Cupriavidus metallidurans CH34: one gene and its partner. The protein of the gene in region 1 interacts with the protein of each later gene in a pairwise test. Links are inferred from orthologs where the notes say so. Each region holds a gene or a part of one and is shown on either strand. Other genes may lie near its edges.

What was found. The genes of interacting proteins can lie anywhere in the genome.
Region 2: the proteins of RMET_RS06945 (region 1) and RMET_RS14890 interact in binary tests that used the Escherichia coli proteins (3 or more experiments, as listed by UniProt). The link is inferred for Cupriavidus metallidurans CH34 from one-to-one orthologs.

Annotation. Positions count from the first base shown.
Region 1 is NC_007973.1:1,485,664-1,489,695, reverse strand. Bases 560-3,553 are described here. They hold RMET_RS06945 (sulfate/molybdate ABC transporter ATP-binding protein), read right to left. Parts: upstream 2,612-3,553; coding sequence 1,508-2,611; downstream 560-1,507. Other genes in these bases: cysT (sulfate ABC transporter permease subunit CysT), read right to left, coding at 3,527-3,553; cysW (sulfate ABC transporter permease subunit CysW), read right to left, coding at 2,608-3,525; RMET_RS06950 (CysB family HTH-type transcriptional regulator), read right to left, coding at 561-1,511. In the rest of the region: RMET_RS06955 (sensor histidine kinase), read right to left, coding at 1-318; more of cysT, read right to left, coding at 3,554-4,032. UniProt on the Escherichia coli protein: Part of the ABC transporter complex CysAWTP involved in sulfate/thiosulfate import. Responsible for energy coupling to the transport system.
Region 2 is NC_007973.1:3,226,413-3,230,249, forward strand. The notes cover bases 409-3,207. They hold RMET_RS14890 (glutamate-5-semialdehyde dehydrogenase), read right to left. Parts: upstream 2,549-3,207; coding sequence 1,268-2,548; downstream 409-1,267. Other genes in these bases: RMET_RS14880 (2-hydroxychromene-2-carboxylate isomerase), read right to left, coding at 409-791; RMET_RS14885 (CopD family protein), read right to left, coding at 827-1,249; holA (DNA polymerase III subunit delta), read right to left, coding at 2,675-3,207. In the rest of the region: RMET_RS14875 (THUMP domain-containing class I SAM-dependent RNA methyltransferase), read right to left, coding at 1-117; more of RMET_RS14880, read right to left, coding at 186-408; more of holA, read right to left, coding at 3,208-3,745; RMET_RS14900 (LPS-assembly lipoprotein LptE), read right to left, coding at 3,797-3,837. UniProt on the Escherichia coli protein: Catalyzes the NADPH-dependent reduction of L-glutamate 5-phosphate into L-glutamate 5-semialdehyde and phosphate. The product spontaneously undergoes cyclization to form 1-pyrroline-5-carboxylate.

The sequences.
Region 1 (4,032 bases):
CTTCTCCGGCAGCCCCAGCAATTCGCGTGTCGCCCAGCTACCCATCACCACGCCCATTGGCACCGCCACCACGGCCAGGCACATGAACGGCCATCGACGCGGACGATCGTTCCACCAGATCAGGACGCGGGGGATATCGATCAGCACCCAGATCGAGAGACCGATCAGCTGGCTGTAGGCAAAATTCTGGAGCAGCGTTCCGGCGGTACGGAAGCCGTAGTTGAGGCTGACGGCGATCACCGTGTTCATGCAGAGCACGAACAGCAGGTCGCGCCAAAGAATATTGAGCCGCGACGGGCCCGCGCACGATAGGCGCATGTTCTCTCCCTCCTCTCGCTACAGGTACCGCGTGCAAATCTCTGATGCACTGCAGCATCGCGCAAGACCGGGCAAGGAAACACCGCCGGGCCGCGATGGGGGCACTTTACGCCGGACCGGCCCGGGACGGAAGCGCCGTGCGACGAACCGGCGACAGATGGCGCGAAAGGTAGTGGAGCCCGACAAGCGAGCGGAAAGCGCCAAACGTGGCGATGGCCCCGACGCCTGCCGGGGCCGCCAACTCAGGCAGCAGCCAGCGCCGGGCGATGCGCGGATTCGGCCAGGGCCGTGGAGACCGTGTCGCGCGACAGGTGCGGCGCGAACATGTTGATGAACGCATGGGCGTAGCCGCGCAGATAAGCGCCGCGTCGCACGGCCACGCTGGTGACGTTCGGTTCGAACAGATGGTCGGCCGAGATCCGCACCAGCCCTTCGTCCTTGCGCGCGTCATACGCCATCGACGCGATGATGCCCACGCCCAGTTCCAGCTCGGCATAGGTCTTGATGACGTCAGCGTCCATCGCGGTCAGCACGATCTCCGGCTGCAGGCCGGCCTCGGCGAACGCACCGTCGATCTTGCGGCGGCCTGTGAAGCCCGCGTCGTAGGTAATGAGCGGGAAGTTGGCGATGTCCTCCAGCGTCGGCTCGGGCAGCCGCGTCAGCGGATGGTCGGGCGACACCACGATCACGTGCTGCCAGCTATAGGCCTCGAACGAAGTCAGACCGGCTTCGCTGGCCACGGCCTCGGTGGCGATACCGATATCGGCCTGCCCCGTCAGCAGCAGTTCGACGATATGCGCCGGCGACGCTTCCTGCAGCGCCAGCGTCACATGCGGATACTCGCGCCGGAAGCTCTGCACCACCTTGGGCAGCGCGTAGCGCGCCTGCGTGTGGGTGGTGGCGACAGTCAGCCGGCCCGTATGGCGGCCGGCGAACTCGTCGCCCGCCTGGCGCAGGTTCTCCGCTTCGAGCAGAAGGCGCTCGACGATGCGGACGATCTCCCGGCCGGGCTCGGTCAGGCCGGTCAGCCGCTTGCCATAGCGTTCGAAGATCTCCACACCCAGCTCTTCCTCGAGCTCGCGAATCTGGCGGGACACACCGGGCTGCGACGTGTAAAGCGCGTTGGCCACTTCGGTGAGGTTGAACTGGCGGCGCACCGCCTCGCGAATCGATCGCAGTTGCTGGAAATTCATCGTGCCGCTCCCTGTTCTTGTGTTGTCCGGCCCTGATTGAAGACACGCAACTGCCGCGGCCGTACCGCCAGCAGTTCGCCCTCCTTGAAACCATGATGGCGGAAGCGCTCGAGCGGCAGCGCCACCTCGATCACGTCCTGGTTGTCTTCGCGTTCGAGTTCGAGCTGGGCCACCGGGCCCAGCGTCAGCGCGCGACGCAGCGTTACCGCGATGCCGTCGGTGCCCGGCGCATAGCGTTCAAGGTCGAGATCATGCGGACGGACATAGGCCACCGCATCGCCCTCGGTCTCATGGCCGCTACCGACCACGGGCAGCACGGCCTCGCCGGTGTGCAGCAGGCCGCCGCTGTCGCCCACCTCCAGCCGGCCGTGAAACAGGTTCACGTTGCCGAGGAAGCCGAACACAAACGGCGTGGCCGGGTGGTTGTACACGGCCTCGGGTGTGCCGAACTGCTCCACGCTGCCACGGTTCATCAGCACCACCTGGTCGGCCACTTCAAGCGCCTCCTCCTGGTCATGCGTGACGAACACGCTGGTAACGTGCAGATCGTCGTGCAGCCGGCGCAGCCAGCGGCGCAGTTCCTTGCGCACCTTGGCGTCCAGTGCGCCGAACGGCTCGTCGAGCAGCAGCACGCGTGGTTCCACGGCCAATGCGCGAGCCAGTGCGATGCGCTGGCGCTGACCGCCCGACAACTGCGCGGGGAAGCGATCAGCAAGCCAGTCGAGCTGCACGAGTTCGAGCAGCGACTTCACCTTCTCGCGGATCTTCGCCTCGGACGGACGCTCGCCGCGCGGCTTCACGCGCAGGCCGAAAGCCACGTTCTCGAATACGGTCATGTGCTTGAACAGCGCGTAATGCTGGAACACGAAACCCACATTGCGCTGGCGCACGTGCTGGGTCGAGGCATCCTGCCCTGCCAGCACCACCTGTCCCGCGTCGGCGCGCTCCAGGCCCGCGATGATTCGCAGCAGCGTGGTCTTGCCGCAGCCCGACGGCCCCAGCAGCGCGGTGAGTTCGCCTTCGGCGAAGTCCAGCGAGACGTCGTTGAGCGCTACGAAATCGCCAAAGCGCTTGTGTACGTTCCTGACCTGAATGCTCATGATGGCTGCCCTTCCAGTTGTTCCCGGCTGGCGCGGATTTCGACCAGCGTCTTGATACCGAGCGTGACCAGCGCCAGCAGCGTCAGCAGGGACGCCACCGCGAACGCGGCCGCGAAGTTGTATTCGTTGTAGAGAATCTCGACGTGCAGCGGCATGGTGTTGGTCAGGCCGCGGATATGACCCGATACCACCGACACGGCGCCGAACTCGCCCATCGCCCGCGCGTTGCAGAGAATCACGCCGTATAGCAGGCCCCAGCGGATGTTCGGCAGCGTCACGTGCCAGAACGTCTGCCAGCCGGAAGCGCCCAGCACGATGGCAGCCTCTTCCTCCTCGCTGCCCTGCGCCTGCATCAGCGGAATCAGCTCGCGCGCCACGAACGGGAACGTCACGAAGATCGTCGCCAGCACGATCCCGGGCACGGCGAACATGATCTTGATGTCGTGCGCCTCCAGCCATGGTCCGAACCAACCCTGCGCGCCGAACATCAGCACGTAGATCAGGCCGGAGATCACAGGCGACACCGAGAACGGCAGGTCGATCAGCGTGATCAGCAGGTTCTTGCCGCGGAAATCGAACTTGGCGATGGCCCACGCGGCGGCCACGCCGAACACCACATTGAGCGGCACCGCGATCGCGGCGACCGTCAGCGTCAGCTTGATGGCCGACACGGCATCCGGCTCGGTCAATGCAGCCAGATAGGTATCGACACCCTTGCGCAGCGCCTCATAGAACACTGACGCCAGCGGGATGAACAGGAACAGCCCCAGGAACAGCACCGCGACCGTGATCAGCCCGTACCGCACCCAGCGTGATTCGCCAGTGGCGTCGTGCGGGAACTGCGCGGCCTGTACGTGGGCACTTGGGGCGCCTGGGGCACCTGGGCCACCCAGACGGGAAATTGCACCAGCCATCTCAGTTCACCTCCGGATTGCCATCGGGCAGCGCGGCGGCACGGACACCGCTCTGGTGACGGCGCGTCCAGGCTTGCAACAGGTTGATCAGCAACAGCAGCACGAAGGAGATCACCAGCATCACCACGGCCACGGCCGTGGCACCGGCGTAGTCGTACTGTTCGAGCTTCGAGTAGATCATCAGCGGCGCGATCTCGGAGACCATCGGCATGTTGCCGGAGATGAACACCACCGATCCGTACTCGCCCGTGGCACGGGCGAACGACAGCGCGAAGCCCGTCAGCAGCGCCGGCAGGATGGCGGGCAGGATCACCCTCGAGAACGTCTGCAGCCGGGAAGCGCCCAGGCTCGCGGCGGCCTCCTCCAGTTCGCGCTCGACATCCTCGAGCACCGGTTGCACCGTGCGCACCACGAACGGCAGGCCGATGAAGGTCAGGGCCACCACCACGCCCAACGGCGTGAAGGCCACCTTGATGCCAAGCGGTTCCAGCCAGCGGCCAATCCAGC
Region 2 (3,837 bases), 1.7 Mb from region 1 along the record:
ATGCACTTCGAACGGCGCGGCGGCCACCACGGCCGGATACCGCGCGATTTCGCGTAGTTCCTCGGCAAGGGCGGGTTCCAGGCCGCGCGGGCAAGGAACAAAGAAAGCTTGGGTCATGGCGTGAAAATCCTGCAAACAAAAACGTCCGCCATGGCGGACGGAAGGTATCGGTGACCGTCCCCCGATCAGCCCGCTGCGAGCGCGCGGTCGAGGAAATCGAGTCGGTCCTGGCCCCAGTATGGCTGGCCGTCATAAACGAACCACGGCGCGCCGAACACGTTGGCGGAGATAGCGTCCTGGGTGTTCTGCGCATATGCGGCCTGCACCGCCTGCCCCTCGCTGGCCTTGAGCAGGCTCGCGCCGTCGAGACCGCATTCCTCGGCGATTAGCGAAAGCGTGGCGGCATCGGCGATATTGCGCTGCTCGGCCCACACCGCGCGCGAGATCGCGCCGGTCAGTTCCAGCGCGCGCGCCGTGCCGTTGGCCAGTTGGGCGGCGATGATCAGGCGTGCCGCGGTATCACCTGAAACCGGGAAGAACGTTGGGTGCAAGTTGAGCGGGATGCCAAGGAACTTGCTCCAGCGTTCCAGTTCGACCAGCCGGTAAGCCTGACGCTGTGGCGGGCGCTGCGCCAGTGGCAGGCCGCCCGACACCGCGAAAACCTTGCCGATATCGCAGGGCTTCAGCAGCACCTGGGCCTTGTGACGGTTGGCAATCTCGACAAAGCGCGCGTGCCCCAGATAGACAAACGGGGAAGGCGGCGCCAGAAAATACTCGACCTGCTTGCTCATCACGACCTCACGGTAGAACGGATTGGAACGTCAGCTTAAAACGGCTTTACGACAACCAGGATGACAACCGCCAGCAATACCAGCACCGGCAGTTCGTTGAACCAGCGGTAGAAGGTGTGCGAGCGCGTGTTGGCGCCGCGTTCGAATTTGCGCAGGAGCACGCCGCAACCGTGGTGGTAGCCGATCAGCACCAGCACCAGCGCCAGCTTGGCATGCATCCACCCCTGCCCCGCGCCACGGCCGATGCCATAGCCCAGGAACAGCCAGAGGCCGAATACGACAGCCGGAACGGCCAGCATCGTCATGAAGCGGAACAGCTTGCGCGCCATCAGCAGCAGGCGTTTCACGCTGGCCGCATCGGTCTCCATCGCCAGATTGACGAAAATGCGCGGCAGGTAGAACAACCCCGCGAACCACGAAGTCACGAACAGGATATGGAACGCCTTGACCCAGAGCATGTGCTGATCCGCCTCCGGTTACGTACGAATCTCGCCGTGACCGAACACGACGTACTTGAGCGAGGTCAGCCCCTCCAGGCCCACCGGGCCGCGAGCGTGGAGCTTGTCGTTGGAGATGCCGATCTCCGCGCCGAGGCCGTACTCGAAGCCGTCGGCAAAGCGCGTCGAGGCATTGATCATCACGCTGGCCGAATCGACTTCACGCAGAAAACGCATCCCGGTGGTGTAGTTCTCGGTGATGATCGAATCGGTATGCGCCGACCCGTAGGTGTTGATGTGCGCGATGGCGGCGTCCAGTCCGTCCACCGTGCGGATCGCCAGCACCGGCGCCAGGTACTCGAGACGCCAGTCCTCCTCGGTGGCGTCGACCAGGCCCGAGAAGCCGGCGGCTTCCAGCGTGGCGCGCGTTGCCGGGCAGACGCGCAACTCGACACCTTTTTCCTGGTAGATACGGCACAGCGGCGGCAGCGCCTTCGCAGCTATCTCGCGCGACACGAGCAGCGTTTCCATCGTGTTGCACGGTGCGTAGCGCTGCGTCTTGGCGTTGTCGCACACGCGCACGGCCTTTTCCAGGTCGGCGTCGTCATCGATATAGACGTGGCAGATGCCGTCCAGGTGCTTGATCATCGGCACGCGCGCCTCTTCCATCAAGCGGGCGATCAGGCTCTTGCCGCCGCGCGGCACGATCACGTCGACATACTCGGTCATCGTGATCAGGCGACCAACCGCGGCGCGATCCGTGGTTTCGATCACCTGCACGGCTTCGGAGGGCAGCCCCGCCGCGGCCAGTCCCTCGGCCACGAGCGCGGCCAGGGCGGTATTCGATTCGATCGCCTCGGAGCCGCCACGCAAAATCGTAGAGTTGCCCGACTTCAGGCACAGCGCCGCCGCATCGATGGTCACGTTCGGACGCGATTCATAGATGATGCCGATCACGCCGAGCGGCACGCGCATCTGGCCCACCTGAATGCCGGTGGGACGGAACTTCATGTTCGAGATTTCGCCGATCGGGTCCGCCAGCGCGGCTATCTGCTCGAGGCCGGCTGCCATCGTGGCGATCGCCTTGTCCGACAGTGTCAGGCGATCAATGAAGGCGGCGTCCTGGCCGTTGGTGCGGGCGCGTTCGACGTCGCGGGCGTTGACGGCCTTGAGCTTGTCCGCATCGCGGCGGATGGCCGCGGCAATCGTCAGCAGCGCACGGTTCTTGTCGGCCGTGGAAGCGCGCGCCATGGCGCGCGATGCCGCGCGGGCCTGCTGGCCAACGCGGGTCATGTAAGCGTGGAGATCGAACTCGGTCATGATGGTGTCCGGGCCTGTGCCCGGTCTGCTATGAGTGCCGCGATGTCGATGCGCCGGCGCGGCTGCCGGCGATTGTTCTGGTTCGGTGGTCCGGTCACCTGTCCGGACCCCGGGGGCCCGGAGGCCTCATGCGGGTCTGGCGATCATCAGCGCAAGCTGCATCAGGCCGTCCCATGGCTCGGCTGGTAACGCACCGGCCGCTCCGCCAGCGCCTGGCAGGTCGGACAGGCCCTTGACCTGCCGGTCCAGCCGCGCGGCCATGGCAAGCGCGGCTTCCAGTTGCGGCATCGACAGCCGTTGCGCGGCCTGTGGTACGAGCCGCTCGCGCGGGCCCCAGACGCGCAGTTCGCGCATCAGCACGCCCGCCGGCTTGCCGCCCGCCAAGCCTTGCCGGACCTTGGATAATACGCGAATTTCCTCGGTCAGCGCCCACAGCACCAGCACCGTAGCCTCGCCCTCGCCACGCAGCCCTTCGAGCATACGCACCAGGCGCGGCACGTCGCCGCCGAGCATGGCTTCGGACAGTTTGAACACGTCGTAGCGGGCCACGTTCAGCACCGCGTCCTGAACCTGGTCGAAGGTCAGCGCGCCGGGCGGATAAAGCAGGCCGAGCTTCTGGATTTCCTGATGCGCGGCCAGCAGGTTGCCCTCGACCTTTTCGGCGATGAACTGCAGCGCGCGCCGCCCTGGCTCGCCCGGCTCCACCCGCTGCTGCTGCAGGCCGAGTCGTTCGCCCACCCAGGCGGGCAGCCGCGTGCGGTCCACGGCATCGACCTTGATCGACACCCCCGCCGACTCCAATGCCTGGAACCAGGCCGATTTCGTCGTGGCGAAATCCAGGCGCGGCAGTGTGACCAGCATCACCACATCCGGCGACGGCTGGGCGGCCACGGCGCGCAACGCCTCGCCGCCGTCCTTGCCCGGCTTGCCCGATGGAATACGCAACTCGACGATCTTGCGGTCGCCGAACAGCGACATCGACTGCTGGGCCTCGATGACCTGCCCCCACTGGAAGCCACGTTCGGCCACCAGCACGTCGCGTTCGGAGAAACCGGCCTCTCGCGCAGCGCGGCGCAGGCGATCTACCGCCTCCAGCACCAGCAGGTGCTCGTCGCCGTGAACGACGTAAAGCGGCGCCAGGCCCTTGGCCTGCGCCTGCCTCAGATGTGCCTCGAGTCCGTCGAGCTTGAGCTGCATTGTCGCCCTATGTTTCCTGTGTCGGCCTGAGTCGCGCCGATACCCGGCGCGTCAGATCGTCTTGACCGAGGCCAGCCGGCGCATGAGCTGAT